DNA from 3 places in the Thalassolituus sp. ST750PaO-4 genome. Region 2 is predicted to be linked to each of the others. Evidence: predicted binding sites of a transcription regulator. Region 2 holds the regulator's gene; each other region holds the start of a gene.

Region 1 (8,284 bases), on a different contig from region 2:
AAGTTGAAAAGCAGATTACAGACTCCGCGTTGTTTGATTCTGTATTACCTTCGTTGTCGGGTGATGCTTCCCGGATAGCTTTTGTTTCCTCCGCCAGCCTCGATGACCGCGGATTGAGCAATAATTCAAATAATCAGGAAGCTTATGTTTATGATCTGAAGCGTGAGCGCGGTTATCAGGTAAGTGAAGTCAATGAAAGCCGTAACGTTGAAGATCTGACTCTTGCAGATAACGGCAATGCATTACTTTTCTCCGGTACAGCTGACTGGGATACCGGCAGCAACCCGAGCCGTACCCGACAGATGTTTATCATTGAAGGCTTTGGAGATAACAGTGTTTCCGGTTATGAGGAAGAAATGACACCATGGCCTGTTGTGAAGTCGGATAACGGGGAGTTTGCAGAGAAATTCATTTCTAACGGCGGTCATACCTCGTTGTTGTGGATTGCCGGATTGGCATTACTCGGTCTGCGACGTCGCAGGAATAAGTAAATAAAAAAGCCCGCTGAATGCGGGCTTTTTTATTGGATTTTGTTTAGTCAGATTTCTTCGGCGTAGAAATCTTCCAGATCGCGTTCCAGTCGCTTACGTTCCAGGTGGGCTTCAATAGCACGGCGTGCCATCAGTTTCTTTGACATCTGGGAGTCTTTATTAACAACGACTTTGCCTTCCTGATCAAAGGAGACAACTTCTTCGTGGGCTTCGAATTTCATTGCTGCTTCCATTATCTTTCCCTCTGGTTGATCACAGTAAATCCTGCTGTGATTTTTCTTTTTATTGGTTGCAAAAGAATGACAGTAAACGCTGTTCAGGCCAAATACTGTTCAGTGGCACTCAGGCGGTACAAAAGTACCCCCTATGGCGCTCAGCCCGCAGAAATAGTGGCATAGCATCCGCAGCTGTTTATTGAGGGATATTCGAAAGGAAGTGTACTGAGCAAAAAGTCATCGGCATTTTGAGGTTGTGTCGTAAAATGTCTGACCGTAAAATCTGGAACCTGACTGGTTAGTCAGATTCTAGCCGTAAAGACTTGATACTGCGCTTAATTGCATTTAGGTGTGCCGCAAACTCGGGTCCACGGCGCTGGGTTACGGCAACGGCCAGCATATCGATCACCATCAGATGGGCGATGCGCGAGGTCATTGGTGTGAATTGTTCGGTGTCTTCTTCAATATTGATATTGATTGGCAGATCGGCGGCCGCACTCAGAGCGGTGTTGGCGGGCGCCAGACTGACCACCATAGCGCCGTGTTGCTGGGCCAGCTGTACCGAGTGCAGCAGATCTTTGGTGCGGCCACTCTGGGAAATCGCCACCACCACATCCTGTTCGCTCAGCGTAACTGCCGACATCGACTGCATATGCGGATCACTGTAGGCAGCCGTGGCCACCTGCAGGCGGAAGAACTTGTGCTGGGCATCAATGGCTACCGCCCCGGAAGCGCCAAAACCGTAAAACTCTACCCGTCGGGCATTACTGATGGCATTGGCCGCGGCGGCCACCTGAGTGCTTTGCAGCTGCGTCTTCACCTGATGCAGACGCTGAATGGTGGTGTCGGCAATCTTGTCGCAGATATCTTCGATACTGTCGTCTTCGATGATGGCGAACTGGCCGATATTATTGGTGATCGCCATTTCCTGCGCGATACGAACCTTAAACTCCTGAAAGCCGTTGCAGCCAATACCACGGCAGAAACGCACGATGGTCGGTTCGCTGACCTGTGCTTCCTGCGCCAGATCGACGATGCGCATATGCATCACCTGTTGCGGGGCACGCAGCACGTACTCGGCAACCTTTACCTCAGACTTGCGCAGGCTGGGGATGGCGGCGGCGATTTCGGCCAGAATCGGGCTGTTTCTCACAACAGGATTTCCTGGTGTCGGCTGGTAAGCAGGGAATTATAAAGGGCTTTTTGCAGTGAAGCCTATGGAATACTGGCCGCAGACAGAATCTGGCCGCAGTGGTGGCGTTATACCAGGGGCGAATGCAGCAGGGTACTGTATAAAACAGCAGCATTTTTACCCCGGCATCTGATAGACTCGCACGCCATGGATATTTCATTACTTCTCGATCAGTTAAACGACGGCCAGCGCAATGCGGTGGCTGCAAGTTCACGTCATCAGCTGGTACTGGCCGGCGCCGGCTCGGGTAAAACCCGCGTGCTGGTGCACCGTATTGCCTGGCTGCTGCAGGTGGAAAATGTCTCGCCGTTTTCAGTGATGGCGGTGACCTTTACCAACAAGGCCGCCAAAGAGATGAAAGGCCGTCTGGAGCAGTTGCTGCAGATACCGGCGAATGGCCTGTGGGTAGGAACCTTCCACGGTCTGGCGCACCGCCTGCTGAAACTGCACTGGCGCGAAGCACGGTTGCCGCAGCACTTTCAGATTCTCGACAGCGACGATCAGCAGCGGCTGATCAAGCGGCTGATGAAAGCCAACAATATTGATGACAGCCGCTATCCACCGAAGCAGATTCAGTGGTTTATCAACGAACAGAAAGATGAAGGTCGCCGCGCAGCGCATGTGATGCCATCGGCCGATCCATTCTCGCGCACCATGCAACAGGTCTATCAGCTGTATGAAGACAACTGTCAGCTGAACGGACTGGTGGACTTCGGTGAGATTCTGCTGCGTGCGCACGAACTGTGGTTACATCACCCGGATGTACTGGAGCATTATCAGCAGCGCTTCCGCAATATTCTGGTCGACGAGTTTCAGGATACCAACAACATCCAGTACGCCTGGATCCGCATGCTGGCCGGGGATCGTGTGTCGGTGATGGCGGTGGGCGATGACGATCAGTCTATTTACGGCTGGCGCGGTGCCAATATCGATAATATCCGTAACTTCCAGCACGATTTCCCCGGTGCCGAACTCATTAAGCTGGAACAGAATTACCGCTCGACCAAAACCATTCTGGAAGCTGCCAACGCGGTGATCGCCAACAACACCGGACGTCTGGGCAAGAGCCTGCACACCGAAGGTGAAGAAGGCGAAACCATCCAGCTGTACAGCGCGTTTAACGAGCAGGATGAAGCGCGGTATATCGCCGATCAGGTTGATGAGTGGGCACGCAGTGGCCGTCAGCGTGCCGAAATGGCCGTGCTGTACCGTTCCAATGCGCAGTCGCGTACGCTGGAAGAAGCCTTGTTGCGTGCCGGTATTCCTTACCGCATTTATGGTGGCCAGCGTTTCTACGAGCGGCTGGAAATTAAAAACGCTCTCGCCTATCTGCGTTTATTACTGAACCGTCAGGATGATGCTTCGGTTGAGCGTGTTATTAATGTTCCGGCGCGCGCAATTGGCGAAAAAACCGTGGATATTCTGCGCAGCTATGCCCGCGATCAGGGCAGCTCGTTGTGGGCGGCGGCAGAAGCGGCGGTACAGCATGGCATGCTGCCGAAGCGTGCCAGTGCTGCGGTACAGAGTTTTCTCGATCTGGTCGAGGAAATGAGCGTCGGTATCGACGAGCTGGAGCTGCATGAAATTGTCGATCAGGTCATTAATCAGAGCGGTCTGATTGAGCACCATAAAAAAGAAAAAGGTGAAAAGGGCCAGGCGCGTCTCGATAACCTTGAAGAATTAATCAATGCCGCCCGTCAGTTTGAAAGCGATGATGGTTTTAATGCTGACGACAACGATGATGCCGAAACCAATGAGCTGGCATTATTCCTCGACCGCGCGGCGCTGGATGCCGGTGACGGTCAAGCCGACGAATATGAAGATGCTGTGCAGTTAATGACACTGCATTCGGCTAAAGGTCTGGAATTTCCACAGGTGGTTCTGGCCGGTCTGGAAGAAGGTTTATTCCCGCATAAAATGTCGATGGACGAAGCCGAAGGCCTCGAAGAAGAGCGGCGTCTGGCCTATGTCGGCATTACCCGGGCAATGGAAAAACTGATTATTACCCATGCTGAAAGCCGGCGTTTACACGGCCAGGAAAATTACAGCACGCCATCGCGTTTTATCCGCGAAATTCCGTCCGAACTGATTGCCGAAGTCCGGCTGAAAAACAGCGTCAGCCGGCCACTGACGGCCCGTGATCCTTCAGCAAGAATGAAGCAGCCGTCTTTCGTGCACGGCAATCTGCCCTACACCTTAGGCCAGCGCGTGTACCACGAAATGTTCGGTGAAGGTACGGTGCTGCAATTTGAAGGGCAGGGCAGCGGTTTGCGTGTGCAGGTTAATTTTGATGACGCCGGCAGCAAATGGCTGGTGGCCAGCTTTGCCAAACTGGATGCACTTTAATTCAGAACAAAATACGGTTGAAACAATAACAAGGAGTAAACGCAACATGAAACGCCTGACGACCCTGCTGCTGTCCGTAGTGGCTATCGCCGGACTCAGTGGCTGCCAGAAAGATGCAGAACAAGCCGCTGTAGCCGCACCGCAGCAAACCTTTAAATGGAAGCTGGTAACGTCCTGGCCAAAAAATTTCCCCGGCCTTGGTACGGCGCCAGAGCGTTTTGCGACGATGGTGAACGATATGTCCGCCGGCCGTCTGCAGATCAAAGTCTACGGTGCCGGTGAGCTGGTTCCGGCACTGCAGGTGTTCGATGCGGTATCTCAGGGTACAGCCGAAATGGGTCACAGTGGTGCGTATTACTGGAAGGGCAAAGCCGCTGCGGCACAGTTTTTTACCTCGGTACCTTTCGGTCTGACAGCGCAGGAAATGAACGGCTGGATTCAGTACGGTGGTGGTCAGCAATTATGGGAAGAGGTTTACGCGCCGTTTAATTTATTACCGCTGCCGGGTGGCAATACCGGCGTGCAGATGGGCGGCTGGTTTAATAAAGGAATTAACAGCGTCTCCGATCTCGAAGGTCTGAAAATGCGTATTCCGGGTCTGGGTGGTGAAGTGCTGGCCCGTGCCGGTGGTACGCCGGTGACCTTGCCTGGCGGTGAAATTTTTACCTCGCTGCAGACCGGTGCCATCGACGCTACCGAATGGGTTGGCCCGTATAATGATCTGGCATTTGGCTTATATAAGGTCGCTAAACATTATTACTATCCGGGCTGGCATGAGCCGGGTTCGATGATGGAATTTGTGATTAATAAAACTGCCTTCGAAAAACTGCCAAACGATCTGCAGGCCATTGTGCGGGTGGCAACCAAAGCTATTAACGAAGACATGCTGGCGGAGTACACCACGCGCAATCAGGCAGCGCTGACTGAACTGAAAGAAAAACACGGCGTGGATGTGCGTGCATTTCCGGATGATGTGCTGAGCAAACTGCAGGTGTTGTCGGAGCAGGTCGTGGCTGAAGTGTCGGCGGCTGATCCGCTGGCACAGAAGGTTTATAACTCGTACAAAAATTACCGTGATCAGGTGAAGGCTTACCATGCGGTGAGCGAGCAGGCCTATATCAACGCGCGGGATTAAATAACAGGGATTGGTTGCGGTACAGGCCGGGCGTCAGATGCCCGGTCTAATATTTATAATTACGGTAGCCAATTCCCAGCTCTTCAAAATTAGCCTCCATCTGCTCAATATCGTATTCACCCAAACCCAGATAGGTTAATACCTCACTGCCGATATTCTGCCATTCCAGATCCTCTGACTGACGGCCAAGAATGCGGTAATTTCCGCAAATATGCTCCGCCAGCTTGAGAATAGCGAGCAGCGTTTTTCCTTCCGAATCTTTATAATTATTGGTGGCAAAAAAGCGCGAGGCGCTGTGGTGTTCGGCAATGACATCGCACAGCAGCTTGGGCAGATTCCACGATTTTGCGGTGTAATAACCGATCACTGCGTGGTTAGTGTTCAGGTGCTGGTTTTCCACATCCACCACCCGCAGTTCTGGGTGGGCGTAAGACTCTTCCATCACCTGCAGATAATTATCGAAGCGTGCCATCAGCAGCGGAATACCACAGTTATGAAACAGACCCAACAGATAGGCCATATCCGGATTGGGATAACCCACCTGTTTGGCAATGGCGGTAGCTACCTGGGATATGTCGTTGGCGGTGTCCCAGAAACGGTTCATATTCACGATGGTTTCGTCGCTCATCTGACTTTTAATGGATAAGCCATTAATGATGTTAACCACACTGTTCAGACCAATCAGGCTGACCGCCTGAGCGACGGATGTAATACGGTTTTTAAGGCCATAAAACGGAGAGTTCACCACCTTAAGCACCGTACCGGCCAGTCCGACATCCTGACTGATCAGTTTGGAAATGCGGCCCAGATCCGGATCGGGCATAAACTGTTCCATTTGCAGATCGACCAGAATCTGCGGCTGTGGCGGGATTTTAATGCCCTGCATGATGTGCAGTATCTGCTCTTCCGACAGTTGCTGAGGCATGACAAGTCCGGAGAAGGGAAACGAATGTCATCAAGAATAGCACCGCTTTCTGGGGAAGTTTGTCAGAGCATGCGTATAATGCGCTCCTTTTTGTAACCGGCCCCAGAGGTGAACCATGCTCCCGACACTGCGACTCAAAGCCAAGGCTGAACGCCGTCTGAAAGGCGGTCACCTGTGGGTATACAGCAATGAAGTGGATATCGCTGTTACGCCACTGAAAAACATGACCGCCGGTACTGAGGTTGTGGTCGAAGCCGCCAATGGCAAAGCGCTGGGAGTTGCTGTGGTCAGTCCGGAACAGCTGATCTGTGCGCGCCTGTTCAGTCGTGACAGTAAACAGACGCTGGATACCTCTCTGATTGTGCATCGTTTGCAGGTAGCGCAGAGTGGCCGTGAGTTGTGGTATCCGCAGTCCTGTTACCGCTGGGTGTTTGGTGACAGCGATGGTCTGCCGGGACTGGTGATTGACCGTTTTGGCGATGTGGTGGTGATCCAGATTTCCAGTGTGGCAATGGAGCTGCGTCGTCAGGCCATTATTGATGCCGTCAATAAAGTCGCCAAACCACGGTGCATCGTGCTGAAAAACGATGGCAAGCTGCGCGCGGTCGAAGGTTTGCCAGAGTACGTGGAAGTGATTCAGGGCGCGCTGGAAGACGATTGTGCCCCGTTGGTAGAAAACGATACCCGTTTTATGGCGCCGGTGATTCACGGTCAGAAAACCGGCTGGTTCTACGATCACCGTGAAAACCGTGCACAGCTGAACCGTCTGGTTAAAGGCAAGCGCGTGCTGGATGTATTCAGCTACGTTGGCGGCTGGGGTGTGCAGGCGGCCAATCATGGTGCGGCGGAAGTACACTGTGTTGACGCCTCTGCTCAGGCGCTCGACTGGGTAGAGCAGAACGCAGCGCTGAATGGCGTGGCAGAAAAAGTACATTGCTGGGAAGGCGATGCCTTTGCAGCGCTGCGCCAGCTGAAGGATAACGGTGAGCGTTTTGATGTGGTGGTGATGGACCCGCCGGCACTGATTCCGCGTCGTAAAGATATAAAAGCCGGTGAGCAGGCTTATCACCGCCTGAACCAGCTGGCGATGCGTCTGCTGAGTAAAGACGGTTTGCTGGTGGCGGCGTCCTGTTCCATGCATCTGGCGGAAGATCGTCTGCCGGATATGTTGCGTGTTATGGGGCGTGAGCTGGATCGTGAAGTGATGATTCAGCATGTCGGCAGTCAGGGGGCCGACCATCCGGTATTACCGGCCATCGCCGAAACCCGTTATCTGAAAGCGGTGTTTGCCCGCGTGTTACCGACCCGCTGAACGGCGGTGGTATAAAAACTGGTGGTATAAAAAAGGGAGCTCAGGCTCCCTTTTTATTATGTGATCGTTCGCTTCAGTTGGCGCTGGCGAGTGGCACTTTAAGGGCGCTGGCGGTGCGTTGCAGCAGCGACATCAGCTCAATAATACGCTGGCGGCATTGCTGACGCGCTTCTGCGTCGGCCACACCCAGTTGCTTCCAGTTTGCCACGCTGTCATCGAGCAGCTGTAACTGCTGCTGCCATTCCAGACTCAGATCCTCGTGGCGCTGGCCAAGCAGAGCCGGTAATCCGGTGCCGGCTTCGGTTTCACTCAGCGGAAAGTACAGGTTGCGAATACCCGCTACGATAGCACCGGTATCAGCCCAGGTGGTCTGGCTGAACTCACTGCTGGTACCACTCAGGCGTTTGGCCAGCAACTCATCTGACAGCAATTTCTGCGTAGCGCTGAAAGCCGCTTTTAATACCTGATCCGGCTCTGAGCGCTGCAGCAGGTTGGCATAGTAACCGTTGCTTGGCTCCCAGCGGCGTTGCAACCGGTGCAGATGTTTCTGCAGCTGTTCGCTCAGCAGCTGTACGTACTGGCGACGGCGGTTATGGTTCTGAACATCAATATCGGCCGGTTCTTCATCGGCGCTGCTGGCGGCATCTTCGTGATGAACCACGTCACCG
Region 2 (8,284 bases):
TAAATCCGCTTCAGCGTCGCCGCCAGCAAATCACGCACCTGCTGCATACCGCCACTTAATACTGCACGGATTTCATCCATGGTAATTTCGCCTTCGCTTTTACCGGCTGCAGGATTAACCACCAGACAGATACTCGCATAAGGAATACCCAGTTCACGCGCCAGAGCGGCTTCCGGCATACCGGTCATACCCACCAGATCACAACCGTCTTTTTCCAGACGGTTAATTTCGGCGATGGTTTCCAGACGCGGGCCCTGAGTCGCAGCGTACACGCCAAAATCACACACCGGCAAGGCAATATCGGCGGCGGCAGAAATTAAAGCCTGACGCAGATTTTCATCGTAGGGATGCGTCAGGTCGATATGATCCAGCGGGCGGAATTCACCATCAAAAAAGGTACCCTCGCGCCCCCAGGTGTAATCAACCACCTGATGCGGAACCGAAATCACACCGGATTGCATGGCCGGATGAATACCACCTACGGCATTCACCGCAATAATGGCCTCTGCACCCTGCTCCTGCAGCGCCAGTAAATTTGCACGGTAATTAATTTTATGCGGCGGCACTGCATGCGGGTGTCCGTGGCGCGCTAAAAACAGCACGGTTTTATCATTCCAGCGACCTTCCTGAACCGCCGATGAAGGCTGACCCAGTGCGGTATTGACATCATGGCTGACGGTAATTTCCGGACCTTCGAGTTGGGTTAAACCGGTGCCACCAATAATGGCTATTTTATTAATGCTCATATCATTCCAACGTATTCAGACGGCGTCTTTAAAGGCACCGTTATTCATTATTCAGCGCAGATTTTCCAGCTGCGGTAAGATCGCAGAGCGGCGTTCGGCCAGCATGTTTTCCGACATATCGTCTGCTGTTCCCTGTAACCCGCCTGCGGTGCCTTGCAACCCGGCAAGACTCAGCGTCTGCCAGCCCGGCTGTTGTAATTGTTCACGTACAGCAAGGATGACTTGCTGCGCGGCCGAACGGTCATTACACACCAACAGCGCATTGGCACCCGCACGCATGGCACAGCCGGCACGTTCGGCGTAACTGCCAACACTGGCCGCACCGGCCATGGATAAATCATCACTGAAAATCACACCATTAAACTGCAGCTCGGTGCGCAGAATATTCTGCAGCCAGTGCGCAGAAAAACCGGCGGTATTGTCACTGTCGACCGCCGGATAAATCACGTGGGCGGGCATAATACCGCTTAACAGCCCCATCGACATCAGCGCATGAAAAGGCCCGATATCGTTATTCAGTTCAATGCGCGAACGAGCGTCCACCGGCAGCGCCAGATGCGAGTCTGCGGCAATGGCACCGTGACCGGGAAAATGCTTACCTACCGCCAGCATGCCGGCCTCATTCATACCACGTACAAAAGCAGAAGCCAGCGCAATAACGGTATCTGCATCATGACCAAAGGCACGGTCGCCAATCACCTGAGACACATCGGTTTCAATATCCAGCACTGGCGCAAAGCTCAGATGCACTCCCTGCTGACGCAGCTCGGCGGCCATCAGCCAGCCCAGTTCATGGGCCAGGGTCAGCGCTTCGGTGCTGTTGTGCTGATATTCTTTTTCCAGCGCCAGCATCGGCGGCAGACGGGTAAAGCCTTCGCGGAAACGCTGTACGCGACCGCCTTCCTGATCCACGCACAATAATAAATCCGGGCGCAGGCTGAGAATATCGCGGGTCAAAGCCTTTAACTGCTGTGGCGACTGATAATTACGCGCGAAAAAAATTAACCCGCAGATTTCCGGCTGCAATAAAAATTCACGGTCGGCAGCGGTTAATTCTGTACCGTCAATATCGGCAACCACACCGATACACTGGTTTAAATTCTGTGTTACAGATTGCGGCATGGGATCCTCGAAAAACTGTGCGGCTGAATCCACACCGGCGTACCGGCACTGACCAGTTCAAATAATTCAGTAATATCGCTGTTACGCATACGGATACAGCCATGAGACAGTGGCTGGCCCATAGGTTCAGAGTCCGGTGTGCCATGGATATAAATATAACGGCGCATGGAATCGACATTGCCCATACGGTTGACGCCGACTTCCAGTCCCTGCAGCCACAGAATGCGGGTTAAAATCCAGTCGCGTTGTGGTTGCTGTAGCGCCAGTTCAGGCGAATAAACTTCACCGGTCGGGCGCCGGCCAACAAATACGGTGTTCAGTGGCAAACCGGCACCAATAGCCGCACGGACACGGTGCCAGCCACGGGGGGTACAACCGGAATTTTCCTGTTCACCGGCACCATTAAGCGCCGTGGAAACCGGATAAAGATGGCAGATACCGGCGCTCGACACGCGCAGTACCTGATCCGCAATGGAAACTTCTATTAATGTTTGCGGTAACGCAGATTGCGCAGCCGTGGGCGCCATAGCAAAGGCCTGTTGGTAAAAAGCGAAAAACGGAAAGCCCGGCTCCGCTCAACCAGCCTGATGCGGAGCGTTAAGACCGGATGCGAGGAAAGGTATCAATTTATCAACAACCTGCGCAATATCCGAACCCTTGCCCAGATCGTGTTCCGCCATCGCCGTCAGTGAATCGGCCCCCGACAATGTAAACACCGTCGCCCCCAGCATAAAGTGGATACGCCAGAAACGGTCTTCATCGGAAAGTTCAGGAGTCGCAGCCGTCACCAGACGCATAAAGGCTTTAAACACCGGGCCATATTCTTTCTGCAGAAAACGGCGTAAATGCCCCTGCCCCTGGGTATAAGCCAGTCCCAGCAGGCGCATAAAGATACCCAGGCGGCGCGGGCTGTCATGTCCGGCACGCAGCGCCGTCTGCGACAGCAGCATTAATATGCCCGGTAATTCCGGTACCTTGCCATCCAGACGTGCCTGTACGGCATCCAGCTCACGTTCCAGATCTTCGCAGAATGGCGTCAGGAAACGGGCAAATACCGCCTGAATCAACGCCTTCTTAGAGCCAAAATGATAATTCACCGCCGCCAGATTCACTCCGGCCTTCGTGGTGATATTCCGCAATGAGGTCTCGGCAAAGCCACGCTCCGAAAACAACTCCTCTGCCGCATTCAGGATACTTTTTACCGTATCTTTCTGTGCCATAACCCTGCATCTGCCTTATCACGCTGTCGCGGCTTTATTGCCATCGCCGACAGTACAAAACAACTGTTTCAAACATACGTTTAAAACGAGATTTAGGCAACCCCATATACGGCCAAAGGCTAAAAGCCTCACTCCATTATCCGGGTCAGTACAACGGCGGTGAATACACCGCAATCCACAGACCTCTGATAACAGGGGTTTACACTGGATAAAATACTGTATACATTTACACCATACTGTATGGATCAACAGACTGGATAAGCATCATGATCAAGCTCACGGCACGACAACAGCAGGTTCTGGATTTCATCCGCTCCTCACTGGAAGAAACAGGATTTCCGCCCACTCGCGCCGAAATTGCTGCCGAGCTGGGCTTTAAATCGCCTAACGCCGCAGAGGAACACTTGAAGGCGCTGGCACGTAAAGGTGCGATTGAAATTATGCCCGGCGCTTCCCGCGGCCTGCGCATTGTTGAAGAGCAGAACCCGGGTCTGCCGATCGTTGGCCGTGTAGCCGCCGGTGAGCCTATCCTGGCTCAGGAACACATCGCCGATTACTGCGAGATTCCACCCAGCTTCTTCCGCCCTTCTGCAGACTTCCTGCTGGAAGTTCATGGCGACAGTATGAAGAACATCGGTATTCTCGACGGCGACTACATTGCGGTACACAAAGCCGAAACCGCCCGTAATGGCGAAATCATCGTTGCCCGCGTCGATAACGAAGTAACGGTCAAGCGCTACGAGAAGAAGCGTAATCAGGTGATTCTGCACCCGGAAAATGACGACTTTAAGCCCATTGAAGTTGATCTGCGGGAAACGGAATTTGCCGTTGAAGGTTTATACGTCGGCGTTGTACGCCGCAGCTAACAGCAACTGTTCACAGGTTCGGGGTGATTGTTATGCGTCAGTTATTACTCGGAATGGAAGAAGCCGGCTTATCTCTCAGCAGCCAGCAACCAGGCAGAATGACCAGGGTCAGCACCAGTGCGCTGCGCGGCAGTCTGACCGAGGTCATCGTCAGTGAAGGCGGTGCGATTCAGCCCATGCATTTGCTGCCGATGCTGGCACAGTGCAATGCGCATAAGCGCTGGCTGATGTGGCTGAGCCCGCACCGTCCGATGAATAAAAGCTGGCTGGAAAGCATGGGCCTGCAGCATTCGCCGGTGATTCATCTCGATCTGTGCAATGACACCCAGCTGGCCCTGTGCAGCAAAGTTCTGGCGGCCGGCAACAGTCATATGATTGTTGAATGGCAGGGCGAGCTGAGCAACCACGAACGGCAGGTCATTCGCCAGCAGGCCGACCAGAGCGGCAGCCATGTGGTGCTGATTCAGCGCCGCCCCTGAAGCGTAGAAAACGACGAACACAAAAAAAGCCCTGATCTTGATCAGGGCTTTTTTATGCTTTCAGCACAGCTTCACACGTACAGACTGTAGGCAATTCACTACAGCACAGCTCAGTGCAATCGTTGCTGATACTCAGGGGTGTCGAAGTCTTCGCGCTCAACTTCCATACCGGAAAGCTCGCCGACTTTACGTACACCGGCTTCCAGCATTACCCGCGCAACATCCATATGATGCGCCTGCAGGCTGGCCTTGGCATCTTCGGAAAAATGAATACACACCAGTGCATCGCTGTCCTGATCGTCGGCACGACGCAGGGCGATATCACCATTGGAAAGTTCTACGATTTCAAAAAAGCGCGCCATAACCGCCTCTCAAAACTGGGCGCGGGAGTGTATCACAGGATGTTTTCAATAGCTTGAGCGACACACAGAACCGTTAGTAATAAAAAGTAAACGGTTCTGCATAAATATGCTCATCAAGGAGTCAGCTTTCCTGACGATTGGCGCGCTGGTCTTCAATCAGGCGGGTCAGATCCTGCAGCCAACCGGCAACCGGTGAGTGCGGGGTGGCAACCAACGCAATCCGGCCCTGAGCCTCAACCGTCTGTACGGCCGCTGCCGGCTGATTCATTCCGGACGGACGTCCCTGAGCATCTGCCGCTGCCAGCATCTGTGCCAGCCAGGAAAATCCATTCTCCGCCAGATGCTGCAGCTCGCGCATTTCGCCGGTGGTCAGCGGCGCATTCTGCAGCAGTGATTCCAGAGAGCGGACAGGCTGACGATAAGCAACCATATCACCCAGTTCGGCCAGGTAAGACAGCCAGGCATCGCGCAGCTGATACAGCGCACTCTCTTCCAGCGCCTGCTTCAAGGCTGGAGCAGCCGACTGCTGAGCAGCCAGCTGTTCCAGCAACAACCGGCACTGATAGAGTTTCTGATTGGTGAAGCCAATCCACTGCGACATAGCCTGCTCCGGCGGAAAATTGAGATTAAAAGTCGATGGTCAGACCGAAGTGAGCACCATCGCCCAGTTTGTAACGGTCATTAATATCTTCAATACGGATGCTGTTGTAACGATAGCCGCCATAGATTCGTGCCGTAGGCAGCAGACTGAACTGCAGACGGATATCGCTGTTGATCATGTTTTCAGCATCACCGAATGATACAACCGGCGGCGCGTAATAGGCATAGCCCGCCAGACCAACATCCGGAGCTGCCGGGAAGCTGTAGCGGAAAAAGCCACCAACCCCCATAGCCGCGCCATCAAAATCATCGGTGGTAAAGGCAATCACTTTTGCACCCACACCGATATACAGGTGACTGGTTGATGGGCGCACATCCACTACGTGCAATCCCGCAGAAACCATATCACCGTCATCTTCATGATGCAGCGCAGCCAGATTAATGTGCAGCCCGGAACCCATCTGGGTGGCATCGTAAGCAACACGGGCGACATCATCGGCCAGACTGATATCCAGTGAACCACCTGCCTGTACCAGAGTCGGTAAAACCAGTGCACCGGCCGTCAGAATTCCCTGAGCGGTCATACGCAACATTTTCATAGTATTCCCCAATAATCAGATCACAGTACCGGCTGCTGCGCGGATAACCCGTCACTGTTCTCCCACTAATGGAGGCAACAGACAGCAGCTGATTTTTATTTGCCGGCATAATAGCAGTGCGGCGGCAGTGGTTAAACCACGGCCGCCGCAAGCAAGGCCTGTTTGATTAATATCAACAGGCCCTTAGACCAGTAAACGCTGTAATTAACGCATTAAATCGAGCAACAGTTTGTTCAGGCGCGCGACATATTCCGCCGGCTGCTTTAACTGGCTGCCTTCTGCCAGTTGTGCCTGGGCATGAATCACCTGCGCTAACTCGGCAAAGCGGCTTTCATCCTGCTCGCTGTCAAGACGTTCGATCAGCGGATGCGACGGATTAATTTCCAGGGCCGTTTCAGGCTCCGGAACCGCCTGCCCCGCTGCTTCCATCAGCCGGCGCATATGACCACCCATATCGTACTGGCCAACCACCAGACAAGCCGGGGAATCAGTCAGACGCGAGCTGACACGGACGGTTTTCACTTCACCTTCGAGGGCTTTCTGCACGCGCTCAACCAGATCTTTATGGGTTTCTTCCAGCGCTTTTTGCTGCTCTTTTTCCGCAGCATCCGCCAGTTCATCCAGATCCAGTTCGCCTTTGGTTACATCCTGGAAGACCTTGCCGTCGAAATCGGTCAGGTGACCAACCATCCACTCGTCAACACGGTCGGTGAGCAGCAGCACTTCAACACCCTTAGTACGGAAATATTCCAGATGCGGGCTGCTGGACACCGCTGCGTGGTTGTCGCCGGTGATGTAGTAAATCTTTTTCTGACCTTCACGCATGCGCGCAACATAGTCTTCCAGACCGACATTCTGTACGGCACTGTCACTCTTGGTGGTGGCAAAGCGGAACAGCTTGGCAATTTTTTCACGGTTAGCGAAATCTTCTGCCGGGCCTTCTTTCAGCACATCACCGAATTCATCCCAGAAGCTCTGGTATTTTTCCGGCTCATTTTTCGCCAGTTTTTCCAGTGAATCGAGTACCCGTTTAACCAGCGCGCTGCGCAGGCTGTCGACCTGTTTGTCTTTCTGCAGAATTTCGCGGGAAACGTTCAGCGACAGGTCGTTGGAGTCCAGCACACCTTTCACAAAGCGCAGGTACAACGGCAGGAACTGCTCAGCGTCATCCATAATAAAGACACGCTGCACGTACAGTTTCAGACCACGGGTCGCTTCGCGGTTCCAGATATCGAACGGCGCCTTAGCCGGAATATACAGCAGACTGGTGTAATCCAGTTTGCCTTCCACACGGTTGTGCAACCACAGCAGCGGGTCGTTCCAGTCGTGGGAAACGTGCTTGTAAAACTCTTTATATTCGTCATCGCTCAGATCGGACTTACTGCGGGTCCACAGCGCCTTGGCCTGGTTAACCGCTTCCGGAATCTGTTTTTTCTCGCCGTCAGCGTCATCTTCACTGACTTCCTGCGGCAGATACACAGGCACCGCGATATGATCTGAATATTTTTTAATCAGTGAACGCAGACGGAAGCTGTCAGCAAATTCTGCATCGTCTTCTTTCAGGTGCAGGGTAATGCGGGTGCCGCGTTCAGTTTTATCGATGCTTTCCAGGGTAAATTCACCCTCACCGGCCGATTCCCAGCACACGCCTTCAGACGCATCATCACCGGCACGACGGGTTTCAACCGTGACTTTATCGGCGACAATAAAGGCCGAATAAAAGCCAACACCAAACTGGCCAATCAGTTGCGAATCTTTTTTCTGATCGCCGCTCAGTTTGCTGAGGAATTCGGCCGTACCGGATTTAGCGATGGTGCCGAGGTGATTAATCACCTCTTCACGGTTCATACCGATACCATTGTCTTCAATGGTCAGGGTACGGGCTTCGCTGTCAAAATCGATATGTACGCCCAGATCTGCATTACCTTCAAACAGAGCATCGTTCTGCAGGGCTTCAAAGCGCAGCTTGTCGCAGGCGTCTGAAGCGTTGGAAATCAACTCACGCAGAAAAATCTCTTTGTTGGAATACAAAGAGTGAATCATCAGATGCAGCAGTTGTTTAACTTCGGTTTTAAAACCCAAGGTTTCTTTGCTGGCTGCGGTCATGTTCGTCTCCTTTACAACGCGCCATAAAAAACAGTGTTGTTTAAATGGGGACGACGCAACGCTTTTCAAGCGCCGGAATACACTTACGCAAATCGGTCAGCCGCTGCGGCAGCGCTTCATCGTCGGTAAGCTCAGTTACAATGGCGACCGAATCAATGCCACTGGCCACGACCTGAGCAATATT
Region 3 (8,284 bases), on a different contig from region 2:
GTGAAGTATTATCCCGCCGCTTTGGTCTGCGTGGTTATGAAACCAGCACTCTGGAAGATGTGGGTCGCGAAATCGGTCTGACCCGTGAGCGTGTTCGTCAGATCCAGGTCGAAGCCCTTAAGCGTCTGCGTGAGATCATGGAGAAGCAGGGTCTGAACGCAGCCACTCTGTTTGGTGATGCCTGATCACTGAACAGCAGCAATAAAAAAGCGGCCATTGGCCGCTTTTTTATTGCCCGGGGTTTAACCCGGATGCTGAGCTGGAAAACTCAGCGCTCAAGATGCTGCAGTTTGTCCGGAACGCCATCCCACTCCTCGGCATCCGGCAGCGATTCTTTTTTCTCGCTGATGTTCGGCCATACTTCGGCCAGTTCTGCGTTCAGTTCAATGTACTGTTCCTGACCGGCCGGTACTTCGTCTTCGGAGAAAATCGCTTCTGCCGGGCACTCAGGCTCACATAGTGCACAGTCGATACACTCATCCGGGTGAATCACCAGAAAGTTCGGACCTTCGTAGAAACAGTCAACCGGGCAGACTTCCACACAGTCGGTGTACTTACATTTCACGCAGTTATCAGTAACGACGAACGTCATCTGGGGTATCTCCTAATCTCGCAAATCATCGGCGCTTTCCCCCGGTTCTTGGCAGACTGATAAGATACTCAGTCTCCGGGTGTTTAGTAATCCGCCATTCTAGGTAGGAGCGGGCAAGTGGGCAAGTTCGTCCGCTATAAATATGGGTTATAGCCAACGGCCTAATGGTTCTAACGAAGTCGTAAAAACCTGCACGCTGGCTATAAGAAGGCCGCTACTTTACAGCAGCGCCTTCAGTTCATACATCAGTTCCAGTGCCGCCCGTGGTGACAAATCGTCCGGATTCAGTGCGGCCAGACGCTCTTCAACGGCTGACGGCAGGGCAGCAAACAGATCATTCTGCAGCGGCTGATCGGCTTTTGCCGCTTTATGCGTCACAGGTGCAGTGTTCTCTGCACCGCTGGTAAAAGACGTTGGTATAGCCGCAGGGCTGACGCCGGAGCTTTGCTCCAGATGCAGCAGCTGCGCTTTGGCCTGCTGAATCACGCTGTCCGGTACGCCGGCCAGCTGGGCGACCTGCAGACCATAACTCTGACTGGCCGGGCCCTGTTCTACCGAGTGCAGGAAGATAATACGGTCGTCGTGTTCGGTGGCTTTCAGATGCACGTTAACCACATTGCTGTGGTTTTCCGGCAGGGCGGTCATCTCGAAATAATGGGTGGCAAACAGAGTAAATGCACCGATATGTTCGGCCAGATGTGCGGCACTGGCCCAGGCCAGAGACAGGCCATCGAAGGTGCTGGTACCACGGCCAACTTCATCCATTAATACCAGGCTCTGGGCGGTGGCATTGTGCAGGATATTGGCGGTTTCGGTCATTTCCACCATAAAGGTCGAACGGCCACCGGCGACATCATCGGAAGAACCCATGCGGGTAAAAATCCGGTCAATCGGGCCCAGGGTGCAGCTCTCGGCGGGCACATAACTGCCGATATGCGCCAGCAGGGCAATCAGTGCAACCTGACGCATATAGGTCGATTTACCGCCCATGTTCGGACCGGTAATGATCTGCATATTCTGCTGGGCATCGAGGCGGGTATCGTTGGCGACAAAGGGATCGACGATCAGATTTTCGATTACCGGATGACGCCCCTGCTGAATATCGACCACCGCGTCGCTGACCAGTTGCGGCTGAACAAAACGCAGGCTTTCGGCACGCTCGGCCAGATTCGACAATACATCCAGTTCAGACAGCGCCGCGGCGCACACCTGTAACGGAATCAGCTCTTCGGCCAGCGCCTGTACCAGTTCGTCGTACAGAGCTTTTTCGCGGCTTAACGCCCGGCTTTTGGCACTCAGGGCTTTGTCTTCGAAGGTTTTAAGCTCCGGCGTAATAAAACGTTCGGCGTTTTTCAGCGTCTGGCGACGGATATATTCCGTAGGCGCGGCATCGGACTGGGCTTTGGATATTTCGATGTAATAGCCGTGCACGCGGTTGTAGCCGACTTTTAAGGTGCTGATGCCGGTACGTTCTTTTTCCTGCTCTTCGAGTTTAATTAAATAATCGCCGGCGTTTTCGCTCAGTGCGCGCAGTTCATCCAGCTCGCTGTCGTAGCCTTCGGCGATCACACCGCCGTCGCGGATAATGACCGGCGGGTTTTCAATAATGGCTTTGCTCAGGCGTTCAACCCAGTGCGGGAATTCCTGCGCCCGTTCCAGTAACTGTTCGGCCAGTGTGCTGTCGAGGCGGGTTAGCTGCTGGCGGATATCGGGCACGATGGCCAGCGCATCACGCAGCCGTGCGAGGTCGCGCGGGCGGGCGGAGCCCAGTGCTACGCGCGATAGAATACGTTCAATATCGCCGACCTGTTTCAGGCTGCTGTGCAATTCTTCGGCGGCGTAATGCTGAATAAGCTGGGCGATGAATCCCTGCCGTTGTTGCAGCAGTGCCTGGTCGCGCAGCGGACGGTTCAGCCAGCGTTTGAGCAAACGGCTGCCCATCGCCGTGGCGGTTTTATCCATGATCCAGGCCAGCGTGTGCTGACTGTCGCCTTTCTGGTTGATGTCGATTTCCAGATTCCGGCGACTGGCGGGGTCGATAATAATCGCGTCATCCGGCTGCTCGATCTGCAGCGAGCGGATATGCGGCAGATTATTGCGCTGGGTTTCCTGAGCGTAATTCAGCAGTGCGCCGGCAGCACGGATCGCCACCGTCATATGCTCACAGCCAAAGCCACGCAGGTCGCGGGTTTTTAACTGCTGGGTCAGCAGGCGGAATGCGGTGTCGGATTCGTAGTGCCAGGGCGCCTGTAATTTCGCCCCCTGGCGTTCACGCAGACCGGCGGGCTGGCGCTGATCTTCGTTGAGTAATAATTCCGCCGGACGCAGACGTTCGATCTCGGCCAGTAAAGCATCTTCACCGTCGACCTCCAGCACCGAGAAACGACCGGAACTGATTTCCAGCACGGCTAAACCATGGCGTTGTTGCTCAGAACAGAGGGCAACCAGCAGGTTGTCGGAACGCTCATCCAGAAAAGCTTCATCGGTCAGGGTGCCTGGTGTAATCACCCGCACGACTTTGCGTTCGACAGGCCCTTTGCTGGTCGCCGGGTCGCCGATCTGTTCGGCAATCGCCACCGACACGCCCTGCTTTACCAGCCGGGCGATATAGTTTTCGGCAGCATGGTATGGAATACCGGCCATCGGAATCGGCTCGCCGCCGCTCTGACCGCGGGCGGTTAAGGTAATGTCGAGCAGCTGTGCCGCACGTTTGGCGTCGCTGTAAAATAATTCGTAAAAATCGCCCATGCGATAAAACAGCAGAGTGTCGGAGAATTCGGCTTTGATGCGGAAATACTGTTGCATCATCGGCGTGTGCTGGGCGGTTGCCTGGCTCATCGGGCGAGTGTCCTTAAAAAACGGGCGTGTTAATGTAAACGGCAGATTGTAAGTGATTCCGCGAGGATACAGAAATGAGCCCTGAACTGAATGCTTCTGTTGCCGTACTGGCTGAAATTCTGCAGAGCCGTAATCTGCGGCTGGTCACTGCGGAGTCCTGTACCGGTGGCGGTATTGCCAGTGCGCTGACCGATCTGGCCGGCAGTTCGAACTGGTTTGAATGTGGTTTTGTAACCTATTCCAACGAAGCCAAAGTCCGCTACCTCGGCGTACCACCGGCGATTATTGAGCAGTTTGGTGCGGTCAGCGAAGAGACGGTGCGCGCCATGGTGGCCGGTGCCGTCAATAACAGTCTGGGTGATCTGGCGGTAGCGGTCAGTGGTGTGGCCGGGCCCGGCGGAGGCTCCGAAGATAAACCCGTGGGTACCGTCTGGTTTGCCTGGGGAAACGCCGAGCAGCAGATTACGGAATGCTGCCACTTTCCCGGTAACCGCGAACAGGTGCGCGCACTGGCGGTTGTGCATGGTATTCAGGGCTTATGCCGCTGGCTGTCCTGCTGACAAAAAAGAAGGGTTGGCGCTGAGAATAAGCTGTGCTTAAATACTGGTTAAATTTACAGTGATTGGTCATGGGCAGGTAACAGACCGGTCAGACAGACTAACCAGATTAAACACAGACAGGACAGAGCGATGGATGCTAACAAACAGAAAGCACTTGATGCGGCACTGAGCCAGATTGAACGTCAGTTTGGTAAAGGCGCCATTATGAAGATGGGCGAGCAGCCGCGCGAAGCCATTCCTGCTATCTCCACAGGTTCTCTGGGGCTGGACATCGCTCTGGGCATTGGCGGTCTGCCACAGGGCCGGATCGTTGAAATCTACGGCCCGGAAAGCTCAGGTAAAACCACACTGTGTTTATCGGTGATGGCGCAGGCGCAGAAAATGGGCAAATCCGTTGCCATTATCGATGCCGAGCACGCTCTGGATCCGCTGTATGCCGAGAAGCTGGGTATCGATCTCAACAACCTGCTGGTATCGCAGCCGGATACCGGTGAACAGGCACTGGAAATCTGTGACAGCCTGGTACGCTCCGGCGCAGTGGATGTCATCGTTGTCGACTCCGTTGCTGCACTGGTTCCTAAAGCTGAGATCGAAGGTGAGATGGGCGACAGCCATGTTGGTCTGCAGGCGCGTCTGATGTCTCAGGCTCTGCGTAAAATTACCGGTAACGTTAAAAACGCCAACTGTCTGGTGATCTTTATTAACCAGATCCGGATGAAAATCGGCGTTATGTTCGGCAGTCCGGAAACCACGACCGGTGGTAACGCGCTGAAGTTCTATTCTTCTGTACGTCTGGATATCCGCCGTATCGGTTCGGTTAAACAGGGCGACGAAGTTATTGGTAACGAAACCCGCGTTAAAGTGGTGAAAAATAAAGTATCGCCACCGTTCAAGCAGGCCGAGTTCCAGATCATGTACGGTCAGGGTATTTACCACATGGGTGAGGTGATCGACCTGGGTGTTAAGTGTGGCCTGGTGGATAAATCCGGTGCCTGGTACAGCTATAAAGGCGACAAGATCGGGCAGGGTAAAGCTAATGCTGCACTGTTCCTGCAGGATCACCCTGAAATGGCTGCAGAAATTGAAGCCGGTATCCGCAGCCAGATGCTGACGGTAGCCGTAGCATCTGACATTACCAGTGAAGTGGATGAAGAAACCGAAGCCTGAGCTGACGCAGGCTGAATTACGCCGGGCGGCTGTTGATCTGCTGTCCCGGCGTGATTATTCCCGCCGCGAACTGACGCGTAAACTCTCCCCGAAAGCCGCTGACCCTGACGATGTGGAAACGGTTCTTGATGACCTCGCCGAGCGTCACTGGCAATCCGATGAACGTTTTGCCGAGTCTTTCCTCAACAGCCGCTGTCAGCGTTATGGTCCTGTGCGCCTGCAACAGGAGTTGCGTGAAAAGGGTCTGAACGCAGAGCAGATTCAGAGTGCTATCGCCAATCTCAGTGTCGACTGGTATGAGCTGGCACTGGACCTGGCACAACGCAAATGCCCCGGCGGGCTACCGCCACAGGATATGCGTGAACGCGCCCGCTTATATCGTTTTCTGGCCTATCGTGGTTTTACGGGTGAGCAAACCAGTTATGCCCTTGAGCAGCTGGCTATGGCTGAACATTCGGACAACGATTAAGTTCCTGTCACCATCTAGTGAATTTTCCTGACTAAGCTGCCTTTTTGACGACATTATTTTCACTGTCGCCTCAGTCTATTGACACTCTCCTCACCGCTAACCATGATCGGAATCATATATTTAAATATAGAACGAATGTTCAATTTCCGGTGGAGACCGGCAATTAATAATCATAAGATCGTTGGGGAGGGATATGAGCCCAACTTTACAGGTCGATATCGTACTGGTGCAGCACCTGCTGAGTTTCTGGGACAGTCAAGGTATTGATATCACTCCTGTCTGGAGTTTACTGAGCATGACGCCAGCGGAGCCTATGCCGCCATGGGTCGATGCTGACAAGCTGAAGCTTGCCCACCAGTATATTGCCTCGCAAAGCAGCGACAGGCTGCTGCCTGCCCGTACCGGTCGTTATCTGGCGCAACGTGATTTACCGCTGAGTCGCTTATTAAAATATTCTGAGAACCTGTCCCAGGGGCTGGTTTCTGCATTGCGTTTTATGCATCTGTCCGTTGGCAATATTCATTTTGTTGTCAGCCCGGGTGAGCACAAAGTGGTTGTACGGGCTGAGCCCCAGAGCAGCCTGCAACTGCTGCCGCAGCAGCTGTTGCAGGGCCTGTTAACATTGTCTGAGGCCTGTTACCAGGTGTTGGGCCGATGCTATACCGATCAGGATCTGACTCTGCGGGTACCTCTGGAGCCTGATGTTATTACTGAACTGAACGCCTTTTCTGTTCCGGCTGTTACTGCAGGTGAGCATTATGCTCTGGATATATCAGCAGCTGCCTGGCAGCGTCTGAATCCGGGACAGCAGCCTATTCTGTATGCCAGCCTGTTGCGTGACTTTGAGCGTAATGCCGATAAATTCCGCGAGCAGGTCATGCTGTACAATGAACTGCAGCGCATTCTGCAGGGGTGCTTGCTGAAGCGCCAGGTGTCACAGGAAGATGTGGCTGCCCAGTTGGGCATTAGTGTGCGTAATTTGCAGCGTCGACTGAAAGCGCTGGGTACAACCTATCAGGCTTTACTGGACGAAAGCCGGCAGGCGCTTTCCATGCGTCTGATCCGCGATGAAAGTATCCCGTTATATGAAATTGCTTTTATGGTCGGCTATGCCGAGCCGAGTGCATTTTATAAAGCTTTCAAGCGCTGGACGGATGCAACGCCCGGCGATTACCGCCAGGCGTTAAGTGCAGAGACAAATGAAGCCTGATAGCTCAGTGTAGCTTCAGGCGCGGCCGGATAACCTTGTTGATATGACCTACCAGGCTCAGCAGCAGGGTATGCCAGTAACCGTGCAGGGCAATCTGATGCAGCCGGTACAGTGACACATAAACAATCCGCGCCAATCTTCCCTCAATCATCATCGAACCACTGGTCAGGTTGCCCATAAGGCTGCCTACGGTGCTGTAGCGACTGAGAGAAACCAGCGAACCTTTATCGCGGAAAACAAATTCCGGTAGTGGTTGTCCCTGATGACGTGCGCGCAAAGCTTTAACCAGATGACTCGCCTGTTGGTGAGCAGCCTGAGCGCGTGGCGGTACCGGCTTGCCATCGCTGTGCATTACGCTGCAGCAATCTCCGAGGGCAAAGATATTCGTGTCTTCGGTCTGCAGGCTGGCATTAACGATCAGCTGGTTGGCGCGGTTGGTTTCCAGTCCCAGTGTTTTCATAAACTCCGGTGCTTTTACCCCGGCGGCCCAGACTTTCAGCCGTGCCGGAATGGTGCCCTGATCTTTGGTAACAAAGCCTTCGGCAGTGGCCTCAGTAATCAGGGTACCGGTACGAACCGATACGCCCAGCGCTTCCAGTTCACGGGTTGCGGCGGCGGATATTCTTGGTGGCAGTGCCGGCAGAATGCGTTCGCCTGCTTCGATTAAGGTAACCTTCAGCTGTTCTGGCGAAACGTTCTTCAGGCCATAACTGCTCAATACTTCGGCGGTGTTGTACAGCTCAGCAGACAATTCCACCCCGGTTGCACCGGCACCGACAATCGCAATTTCCAGATTGCGTGGGTTTTCGCTGTTACTGGCACGCAGGAATTCGTTGAGCAAAGTGCGGTGAAAGCGTTCCGCTTGCTGGCGACTGTCGAGGAAAATGCAGTGGTCTTTAGCGCCGGGCGTGCCGAAATCGTTCGTTACGCTGCCGATGGCAATCACCAGCGTGTCGTAGCTGACGCTGCGCTGCGGAACGATCAGCTCGCCCTGTTCGTCGTGAATTGGTGCCAGCACCACTTCGCGTTGTTCGCGTTGCAGGCCGGACATGCGTCCAAGCTGAAAACTAAAGCCGTGTACCTTGCCGTGGGCGCGGTAGTTAAGCTCGTCTATCCCTGAATCCAGTGCGCCGGTGGCGACTTCGTGCAGCAGGGGCTTCCACAGGTGGGTGGGGTTGGCATCAATAAGGACGACTTCGGCTTTTCCGCGCCGTCCGAGCTTGCGCCCTAATTGGGTTGCCAGTTCCAGTCCGCCTGCACCACCGCCAATAATGACGATACGTTGCATGGTGAGACTCCGGTAAGTGAAAAAACTGCCGCCATTATACGGACAAAGCTGTCACGATTGGCCGCTTTTATTCATCAGAATTTCACATTAGCGGAGTATGTCTGCGAACGCTGTGTTTCAGCGGGCAGGAAGGGACGTGGGTTGTTGCCAGATGCCGAGA

What was found. Region 2 encodes LexA, which represses DNA repair genes until DNA is damaged. Its sites were predicted from a motif close to TACTGTNTANNTANACAGTA; they were not measured.
Region 1: a site for LexA is predicted at 1,993-2,012, ahead of uvrD (DNA helicase II). Genes of this name have one in related genera too.
Region 3: a site for LexA is predicted at 4,032-4,051, ahead of recA (recombinase RecA). Genes of this name have one in related genera too.

What each region holds. Positions count from the first base shown of each region.
Region 1 is NZ_JABVCB010000005.1:630,681-638,964, forward strand. It holds gene HUF18_RS05280 (hypothetical protein) at 1-491, shown strand, start outside; gene HUF18_RS05285 (PA3496 family putative envelope integrity protein) at 539-712, opposite strand; gene HUF18_RS05290 (SIS domain-containing protein) at 1,005-1,859, opposite strand; gene uvrD (DNA helicase II) at 2,046-4,244, shown strand; gene HUF18_RS05300 (TRAP transporter substrate-binding protein) at 4,291-5,379, shown strand; gene HUF18_RS05305 (HDOD domain-containing protein) at 5,426-6,304, opposite strand; gene HUF18_RS05310 (class I SAM-dependent rRNA methyltransferase) at 6,420-7,616, shown strand; gene HUF18_RS05315 (imelysin family protein) at 7,690-8,284, opposite strand, start outside.
Region 2 is NZ_JABVCB010000001.1:74,182-82,465, forward strand. It holds gene HUF18_RS00310 (S-methyl-5'-thioinosine phosphorylase) at 1-746, opposite strand, end outside; gene nagZ (beta-N-acetylhexosaminidase) at 798-1,868, opposite strand; gene HUF18_RS00320 (L,D-transpeptidase) at 1,853-2,395, opposite strand; gene HUF18_RS00325 (TetR/AcrR family transcriptional regulator) at 2,444-3,088, opposite strand; gene lexA (transcriptional repressor LexA) at 3,355-3,954, shown strand; gene HUF18_RS00335 (cell division inhibitor SulA) at 3,987-4,433, shown strand; gene HUF18_RS00340 (hypothetical protein) at 4,544-4,795, opposite strand; gene HUF18_RS00345 (DUF6586 family protein) at 4,917-5,396, opposite strand; gene HUF18_RS00350 (YfaZ family outer membrane protein) at 5,422-5,994, opposite strand; gene htpG (molecular chaperone HtpG) at 6,199-8,100, opposite strand; gene HUF18_RS00360 (bifunctional hydroxymethylpyrimidine kinase/phosphomethylpyrimidine kinase) at 8,141-8,284, opposite strand, start outside.
Region 3 is NZ_JABVCB010000013.1:263,684-271,967, forward strand. It holds gene rpoS (RNA polymerase sigma factor RpoS) at 1-185, shown strand, start outside; gene fdxA (ferredoxin FdxA) at 269-592, opposite strand; gene mutS (DNA mismatch repair protein MutS) at 812-3,430, opposite strand; gene HUF18_RS16680 (CinA family protein) at 3,505-3,990, shown strand; gene recA (recombinase RecA) at 4,120-5,157, shown strand; gene recX (recombination regulator RecX) at 5,138-5,626, shown strand; gene HUF18_RS16695 (helix-turn-helix domain-containing protein) at 5,820-6,836, shown strand; gene HUF18_RS16700 (NAD(P)/FAD-dependent oxidoreductase) at 6,841-8,124, opposite strand; gene HUF18_RS16705 (hypothetical protein) at 8,242-8,284, opposite strand, start outside.